DNA from 4 places in the Halomonas sp. LMYGS-3 genome. Region 1 is predicted to be linked to each of the others. Evidence: predicted binding sites of a transcription regulator. Region 1 holds the regulator's gene; each other region holds the start of a gene.
The links. Region 1 encodes sigma-54, which starts transcription at its own class of promoters, with help from an activator protein. Its sites were predicted from a motif close to TGGCACNNNNNTTGCTNT; they were not measured.
Positions count from the first base shown of each region.

Region 2: a site for sigma-54 is predicted at 825-842, ahead of glnL (nitrogen regulation protein NR(II)). Genes of this name have one in related genera too.
Region 3: a site for sigma-54 is predicted at 1,103-1,120, ahead of ytfE (iron-sulfur cluster repair protein YtfE). Genes of this name have one in related genera too.
Region 4: a site for sigma-54 is predicted at 1,193-1,210, ahead of AC5W54_RS04925 (ANTAR domain-containing response regulator). Genes of this name have one in related genera too.

Region 1 covers NZ_JCAKFQ010000002.1:104,875-107,071, forward strand. The annotation lists gene hpf (ribosome hibernation-promoting factor, HPF/YfiA family) at 1-236, opposite strand, end outside; gene AC5W54_RS02690 (RNA polymerase factor sigma-54) at 394-1,803, opposite strand; gene lptB (LPS export ABC transporter ATP-binding protein) at 1,952-2,197, opposite strand, start outside.
Region 2 covers NZ_JCAKFQ010000032.1:31,414-33,610, forward strand. The annotation lists gene AC5W54_RS20010 (DUF4124 domain-containing protein) at 1-373, shown strand, start outside; gene AC5W54_RS20015 (hypothetical protein) at 437-661, shown strand; gene glnL (nitrogen regulation protein NR(II)) at 952-1,995, shown strand; gene ntrC (nitrogen regulation protein NR(I)) at 1,988-2,197, shown strand, end outside.
Region 3 covers NZ_JCAKFQ010000001.1:1,488-3,684, forward strand. The annotation lists gene norR (nitric oxide reductase transcriptional regulator NorR) at 1-1,005, opposite strand, end outside; gene ytfE (iron-sulfur cluster repair protein YtfE) at 1,159-1,815, shown strand; gene AC5W54_RS00020 (hemerythrin domain-containing protein) at 1,877-2,197, shown strand, end outside.
Region 4 covers NZ_JCAKFQ010000004.1:22,997-25,193, forward strand. The annotation lists gene AC5W54_RS04920 (nitrate reductase) at 1-841, opposite strand, end outside; gene AC5W54_RS04925 (ANTAR domain-containing response regulator) at 1,247-1,888, shown strand; gene AC5W54_RS04930 (CmpA/NrtA family ABC transporter substrate-binding protein) at 1,900-2,197, shown strand, end outside.

The DNA.
Region 1 (2,197 bases):
TCGGCGAGGGCGTCGATAGCGGCGTACATGTCACCGTCCATGGCCTCGGCGTGCAGATCGGCACCGGCGGCGTGCAGGGTGCAAGCCGCCTGCTGGCGGGCCTTCTCGACGGAGAGCGTTACCTGCACGGTGGTGATGTTGTCGTAGTGACGCTCCACGCGCGTGAGCTTTTCGTTCACATAGTCACGCAGGGCGTCGGTCAGTTCCACATGATGGCCGGTGATGTTGACTTGCATGACACGCTCCTTCGTCCTTCGTATTGGTGCCCCGATTGTAACCCTTTTTCCTGCCGTGCAAACCCCCCGTGACGGACGCCTCACGACAGCCCTGATACAGGTCGCGGGCGCGACCGAAGGCGTGCCGGTGATGCATGTTTTGCAAGCACCGGCGTGCTCAGCGTAACCGCTTGCGTTCGCTGGAAGAGGGAATGCCCATGGCCTCCCGGTATTTGGCCACGGTCCGTCGCGCAACGCTGATGCCGGCCTCCTCGAGCAGCGCGACCAGCTTGCTGTCGGAGAGCGGCTTGCGCGGTGGTTCCTCCTGGATCAGCTTGCGGAGGCGTGCGCGGATCGCCGTGCTCGAGTGGGCGTCGCCGTCGCCGTTGCTGACCTGGCTGGAGAAGAAATACTTCAGCTCGAAGACCCCGCGCGGGGTGTGGATGAACTTTTGGGTGGTGACCCGCGAGATGGTCGACTCGTGCATCTCCACGGCCTGGGCGATATCGGCCAGGATCAACGGTTTCATCGCCTCCTCGCCCTGTTCGAGGAAGTCGAGCTGGCGCGCCATGATCTCGCGCCCCACCCGCAGCAGGGTATCGTTGCGGCTGGAGAGGCTCTTCATCAGCCAGCGCGCCTCCTGCAGGTGATTCTTGAGGAACTGGTTATCCTGGCTCTTGTCGGCGCGGCGAATCAGCGCCGCGTAGTCGGGCTGGATGCGCAGTCGCGGCAAGGCTTCGGGATTGAGTTCCACCTGCCAGCCGCGGCTGTCGTGACGGGCGACCAGGTCGGGGGTGACGTAGTCGCTGTCGGGCTCCGCAAAGCGACTGCCCGGCCTCGGATCCAGCGAGCGGATCAGGGCGGTCACCTCGTCGAGGGCATCGTCGTCGAGGCCGAGGCGGCGCTTGAGCAGGCGTCGGTCGTCGGCGGCCAGCGCCTCGAGAAACTGGCGCACCAGGCGGCGGGCCTGGGGCAGCAGGGGGGTATCGTCGGGCAGGGCGGCCAGTTGCAGCATCAGGCATTCGCGCAGGTCCCGGGCGAAGACGCCGGTCGGCTCGAACTGCTGCAGGCGCAGTAACACCTGCTCGACCTCACGGCTCTTGAGGCCCTCGAGCCCCTGGTTGCGGAGCCCGTCCCGCAATTCGTCGAGCGGCTGGGCCAGGTAGCCGGCGCCGTCCACGGCGTCGATCAGGCTCTCGGCGATGTGCAGCTGGCGTTCGTCCAGGTCGGTCATCGCCAGTTGCCAGGTGAGGTGGCCCCGCAGGCTCTGGCCCTCGGCCTGGCGTTCGAAATCCGGGCCTTCGCCACCGGCAGGAAGGGCCAGGTCCTGATAGGTATCCGACCAGTCGCTGTCGACGGAGAGCTCGCTGGGGATCTCGCTGGCCCAGTCGTCATCGGGCGCCTCGCTCGTCGCCTGCTCGCCGAAGCCGTCGTCGAGCTCGAGCATGGGGTTCGACTCCAGGGCCTGCTGGATCTCCTGACGCAGGTCCAGGGTGGAGAGCTGCAGCAGGGCAATGGCCTGCTGCAACTGGGGCGTCATGGTCAGCTGGGTGCCGACGCGCAGTTGCAGGGATGCTTTCATGGCCATGAGAAGTGTGTGCTCATTCGCCGAAAACTCCCACCCTAGTCCGCCGTCGATCGTCTTGCAAGCATTTTATTAGCAATAAGCGTGCCATCGGCAAACTTTGTGCCGTATGAGTATAATAATCGTTATATCAGAGAGTTGCGGTGATGCTTCAGAGGCGGAAGTCTTCGCCAAGATACACTTCCCGTACCCGCTGGTTGGTCAGGATCGCCTCGGCATTGCCTTCGGCGATTATCTGGCCGTCGCCGACGATGTAGGCGGTATCGCAGATGTCGAGGGTCTCGCGCACGTTGTGGTCGGTGATCAGCACGCCGATATCGCGAGCCCTCAGTTGGCGGATGATGCCCTTGATCTCGCCTACCGAGATGGGGTCGACCCCGGCGAAGGGTTCGTCGAG
Region 2 (2,197 bases), on a different contig from region 1:
CGGCAGCCGTGCCGCGGCGGTCGGTGCCTCGCCGGGGCAGCCCTTCATGCCCTACGACAGCTTCCGGATCCTGGCGCCGGGGCATGAGGAGACGCTGCCCACCGGCTATGCCGGCAATGTCCAGGTGGAACTCGGCATCGAGCCCGAACTGCGCGAGGACCATCGCGTGCGGCTGTTGCTGGATGGCCGGGTCAGCCAGTCGGCCATGCACACCAATGCCTTCATGCTCACCAACCTCGATCGCGGCGAGCATGTCTTGCAGGCCGAACTGCTCGATGCCAGCGGCGAGGTCCGCCATCGCACGTCGCCGGTGACCCTCTACGTGCAGCGGGCCAGCGTCAACCTGCCCCAGAACCCCAACCGCCCCGATTAGCTGCCCCCTCGCCGGGCACCCCGGCCGTTGTGCCCGGACGGCAGCCCGAGGCCCTGTCGTGACGTGACGCGTGACGACCGGCCCCTTGATCCCATGGATCGTGCCGAGCGGATTCGCCGGAGCGTCGACCTGGAGTTTCAATCCCTCGATCGCGAGGAGCGCCGCCGCGAGAGGCGCCGCCTCGAGCGGCGGTCGTCCGCCGCGGGCGATGCCGAGAAGCCCCGCTTCGAGCGACGGCCCAAGCGCCGCTTCGACAGCGAGCGACGCTTCGCCCCACGTCATCCCTGACGGCTCGTTTGCTGGCGTGCCTCGGCGGCCCATTCCCGTTGCTGGTGCAAGAGGAGGGTAGCCTGTCTCGCTTTCGTGCGTCGCCTCGCGGCATGCACTATTGTGGTGCACTAAAGGGGTGCGTGATGGCACCGAAACGGCGCCAGGGCGCTCGTGCCGGTGCTGGCGCGCTTCTTGCAGCGCTATTGGCAGTACGCCGTGCCGCCCCGGGCAGGGCGACCGAGAGCCGAAGAGGTCACTGCCCCTCCATGGACGGTGAGCGGGACAATGCCATGAGTCGAGAAGGCCTGATGTATCAACGCTTGATGGAGCACCTGACCACGGCGGTGCTGTTGCTGGACGGCGAGTTGCGCCTGTGCTGGATGAACCCCTCGGCCGAGGCCCTGCTGGCCGTCAGCCTGAGCCGGGTCGCGGGCGTCGAGTTCACCAGCGTGGTGGGCAGGGGCAGCGATATCGAGGAGGTGCTGGACAAGGCCCGGGCCGAGTTCCACCCCTTCACCCAGCGGGAGGCGCGATTGGTGATCGGTGGCGAGTCACTCACGGTGGACTACACGGTCACGCCACTCAGCTCCGATGAGCTGCTGCTGGAGATCGAACCGCGCGACCGGCTGATGCGCATCTCCCGCGAGGAGGCCCTGCTGAGTCGCCAGGAAACCATCAAGGTGCTGGCCCGCGGGCTGGCCCACGAGGTCAAGAACCCGCTGGGGGGGATCCGTGGCGCCGCCCAACTGCTGGAGCGCGACCTCGACGACCCCGGGCTCAGGGAGTTCACCCATATCATCGTCGAGGAGGTCGACCGCCTGCGCGACCTGGTCGACTCCATGCTGGGCCCCAACCGGGTCACTCGCCATGAGCCGCTGAACATTCACAAGGTGCTGGAGCGCGTGCGTTCGCTGCTGGCCGTCGAGCGGCCCGGGGTGGAGATCGAGCGCGACTACGATCCCAGCCTGCCCGACCTCGCCGGCGACGAGTCGCAGATGATCCAGGCGACACTCAACGTGGCGCGCAATGCCGTGGAGGCGATGACCGAAGCCGGCATTCCCGAGCCCCGTCTGGTCCTGCGCACCCGGGCCCGTCGCCAGTTCACCCTGGGCGCCGAGCGTCATCGGCTGGTCTGCGAGGTCGCCATCATCGACAACGGGCCCGGCATCCCCGAGGCGCTGCGCGAGACGCTGTTCTACCCGATGGTCTCGGGACGGGCCGACGGCAGCGGTCTGGGCCTGTCCATCGCCCAGTCGATCCTGCACCAGCACCAGGGGTTGATCGAGTGTGACTCCTCGCCCGGCCGTACCGAATTCCGATTGCTGATTCCGCTGGAGAAGCGCCATGACTGATGCCGCACGTGTCGTGATCGTCGACGATGACCGCGCCATTCGCTGGGTGCTGGAGCGCGCCCTGGCCCAGCCCGACCTGGAGGTCGAGTGCATCGAGCGCGCCGATACCGCCCTCGGGCGTCTGCTCGACGATCCCCCCGACGTGCTGGTCACCGATATCCGCATGCCGGGTATCGACGGCCTGGACCTGATGTCGCGGGTG
Region 3 (2,197 bases), on a different contig from region 1:
GTCGCGTACCCCGTCGGCCAGGCGACGATTGGTGGCGGCAATGATTCGCACGTCGACCCGGCGCGGGGTGTCCTCGCCCAGGCGCTGCACTTCGCCTTCCTGCAGGGCGCGCAGCAGCTTGGCCTGAACGGGCAGCGGCAACTCGCCTACCTCGTCGAGGAACAGGGTGCCGCCATCGGCCGCCTCGAAGCGACCGGCACGCTCGGCGGTAGCACCGGAGAAGGCCCCCTTCACATGACCGAACAGCTCACTCTCGGCCAGGGACTCTGGCAGCGCGGCACAGTTGACCTGCACCAGCGGCGCGGCGCGGCGGGAAGAGCGCCGGTGCAGGCGACGCGCGAAGAGCTCCTTGCCCACCCCCGTCTCCCCCGTCAGCAGTACCGGCAGGTCGGAGGCCGCCACCACGTCCAGCTCACCCAGCAACCGCTGGAGCACCGCACTGTGGCCGAGGATGTCGCGCGCCTCGGGCACCTCGAGGGGCACACTACCGTCCTGCTGTGCCATGCGCAGGGCGCGCAGATCCCGCTCCAGGCGGCTGACCCGTACCGCCGCCTCGACCAGCAACGCATAGCGCTCCAGGGCCATGCGATCGGCGGCATCGAAGGTGCCCGCCTCCAGCGCATCCAGGGTCAATACGCCCCAGGGTTCGGCTTCCACGTGCAGGCTGATGCCCATGCAGTCGTGAACGTGCAGCGGCTGGCCAGGCTGCTGCTCCACCAGGCCGTCGTAGGGGTCCGGCAGGCTGGCATCCGGCGGGAATAGCGTGGTGTGCCGGCTGGCGAGGATGGTGGCCAGGCGCGGGTGATGGGCCACCTCGAAGCGCCGCCCCAGCGCCTCGCGCACCAGCCCCTCCATGGCCACTGGCACCAGGGCATTCTCCTCCAGGCGCAGCAGGCAGACGGCACCGCAGCGAAACCCCTCGCGCAGGGTGCGCACCAGACGCTGCAGGCGCACGGCGCTGGGCAGGTCGGCGACCAGGTCCGCCAGCAGGGTCTCGTCGAGCATGGTGATTTTTACCTTTCAGGGTTCATTTTACCCGAGATTATTCGGGTAATTTTTACCCTTATGCCGGGGATACCGCAAGAGACGGGCGCTCGCAACCTGGCACGTCCCTTGCTACTCAAGAGTGCCATCCAACTTTATCGAGGAGTCCACACCATGAGCCTGCTGGAACAGAGCGTCGGTCGCACCGCCTTGACCCTGCCCGGTGCCACCCGTGTCTTCCATGACCATAATATCGATTTCTGCTGTGGCGGCCGCCTCGGCCTGCGCGAGGCGGCCGAGCGCGCGGGGCTGGCTGCCGACGCCCTGGTCGCCGAGCTCGAGGCACTGCCGGCCGGTGCCAGCGACGAGCGCGACTGGCAGTCGGCCAGCAACGACGAGCTGATCGACCATCTCCTCACTCGCTACCACGAGGTCCACCGCCAGCAGTTACCCGAGCTGGTGCGCATGGCACGCCGCGTCGAGCAGGTCCATGGCGAGCGCGACACCTGCCCCGACGGGCTGGCCGACCTGCTCACCACGATCCACCAGGAGATGGAGAGCCACATGCAGAAGGAGGAGCAGATCCTCTTCCCGATGCTGCGCCGAGGCCTGGGTGCCCAGGCCCAGGGGCCCATCGCGGTGATGCGCCACGAGCACGACGACCACGGCGAGCATCTCGCCCAGCTGATGGCGCTGACCGACGACATCACCCCGCCGAAGGGTGCCTGCACCACCTGGCGCGCCCTCTACACCGGGCTGCGCGAGTTTCGCGACGACCTGATGCAGCACATCCACCTGGAAAACAACCTGCTCTTCGAACGCGCCGGCTGAGCCGGTCGCACACGCGATGGTGCGTCGCCGCGACCAACGGTGACGCACCGGGGAGGCCACCATGAAAGCCATCGTTCTGGAACGGCTGCACGCCGACCACCACCGCTACGAGGCGCTGCTCTGCATCCTCGATCGTCAGCTGCAGATCGCGACCTGTGAGGAGATCCCCGACTACCGACTGCTGGCGCGGCTTTGCCACTACCTCACCCGGCAGCCCGAGGAGTGGCATCACCGAGTGGAGGATAGCCTCTTCGAGCACCTCGCCGCGCGCCGCCCCGACAGCCGCGACACCCTCGAGGTGCTGGTCGAGGAGCATCGACGCATCACGACCTACGGCCGCGAGCTCGAAGAGGCGTTTCACCGCCTGGCAGACGAAGCGCCG
Region 4 (2,197 bases), on a different contig from region 1:
TGGCGAACCAGTAGAAGAAGGTCTCCAGCCGCTCCGGGTCGAGATCGCAGTCGGCGGCGATGGCCTCCACCGAGGCCTCGTCCTCACGGGCAGCGGCCAGGGCCGCGTCGACCCCCTGGGTGTACTTCTCCAGGTAGACCCGGTCGAGCTTGCCCTTGTCGGCCATCCAGGCCAACAGGCCATTGAACAGCCGGGCGTCGCTGCCCGGTTTCAGGCCCAGGTAGAGATCGGCGATCTCGCAGGTGTCGGTCACCCGGGGATCGATCACTACCACCCGCATCAGCGGGTTGCGACTCTTGGCGGTGCGCAGGCGCTGGTAGAGCACCGGATGGTTCCAGGCCAGGTTCGACCCCACCAGCACCACCAGCTCGGCCTCCTCGATGTCCTCGTAGTTGCAGGGCACCGCATCGGCCCCCAGGGAGCGCTTGTAGGCCGCCACCGCCGAGGCCATGCAGAGCCGCGAGTTGGTATCCAGATGCGGGGTGCCGAGGAAGCCCTTGAACAGCTTGTTGGCGACATAGTAATCCTCGGTGAGCAGTTGCCCCGAGAGATAGGCCGCCACCGCTCCCTTGCCGTGGTCGCGGCGAGTGGCCTGCAGTCGATCGGCCACGGCAGTGAGCGCCGTCTCCCAGTCCACCTCGGTGCCGTCGACTCGCGGACGGGTCAGCCGGCCGTGGTCGCCCAGGGTCTCGTGCAGCGCCGACCCCTTGACGCACAGCCGCCCGAAGTTGGCCGGGTGGTCGGCATCGCCTTCCACCCCGACGATTCGGTCGTTCTCCACGCAGGCCAGTACGCCACAGCCGACGCCGCAGTAGGGGCAGGTGGTTCGGGCCTGATGCATGACGCTCTCCTGTCGCAGTCGGTCTGAAACGACGACGCCCGCCAGCGGCCACCGTGATGGTGGACCGTTGGCGGGCGTCGTTGCCTGGGTCGGAGAGCCGGCATGGCGCTCCTCACCCTTTGACCATCAATCAAGCAAGACACATGCCATGCTTCCATTTCTTGCGGGAATCCACGGCCCTGCGGCCATCCCGTCCGGCCCGGCGGGAACTCCCGAGCCCGTCCGTCGCACCAATGGCTATCGTGGGCATCCCTTTCCTGCACCACCCTGGTGCCCATTGGCCCCGCGACACGCCAGCCTCAGCCTCCTCCATCCGCCGGAGACGGCGCCTCCCCTGGTGTCGGTGGTATCTGGAATGCATCTTGCACTGGAGTAAACGCACGCAACACGACGAGCGACACTGCCATGCCACCACCCCTGTCCCCATCCCTCAAGGTGCTGCTGGTCGACGACGAGGTCGTCCGCGCCGCCATGGTCGAGGAAGCCCTCGCCAGCGAGGGGCACGAGGTCGTCTGCCGCCTCTCGAGCCCGGCGAGCCTCAACGAGATGGTCGCCCGTCACCAGCCCGACGTGGTGATCATCGACATGGAATCCCCCGACCGCGACACCCTGGAGAGCATGGCCCTGCTCAATCGCGAGAACCCGCGCCCGGTGGTGTTCTTCGCCGACCAGCACGACCCCGACACCATGCAGGCGGCGCTCAAGTCGGGGGTCAGCGCCTACGTGGTCGACGGCCTCGTGCCCGGCCGGGTCAAGGCCATCATCGAGGTCGCGATCGCCCGCTTCGATGCCTTCCACTCGATGCGCCAGGAACTCGACCGCACCCGCAACCAGTTGGCCGAGCGCAAGCGCATCGAACGCGCCAAGGGCCTGCTGATGAAGCATCAGGACTGCGACGAGGAGCAGGCCTACCGCATGCTGCGCAAGCTGGCCATGGACCGCGGCCAGCCCCTGGCCGAGGTCGCCGACAGCGTCATCGACATCCTCGAACGCCTGACCCCTCGATCCTCCGACTCTCGATCTTCCGAGCAGGGCCCTTTGTCATGAAAGAGGCAGCCATGAGCATGACGGCCATACCGCCATCCCCCGAACTGGAACGCCTGACCCTCGGCTTCATTCCCCTGCTGGATGCCGCCCTGCCGATCATCGCCCGGGAGCGGGGCTTCTTCGCCGAGGAGGGCCTGGACGTCTCGCTGTCGCGGGAGAACGCCTGGTCGACCCTGCGTGACAAGGTCGCCGCCGGCCTGCTCGATGGCGCCCAGATGCTGGCACCCCTGCCACTGGCCATGAGCCTGGGGCTGGGTCGGGCGCCCTGCGAGACGCTGGCGCCGATCGTCCTGAGCCGCAACGGTAATA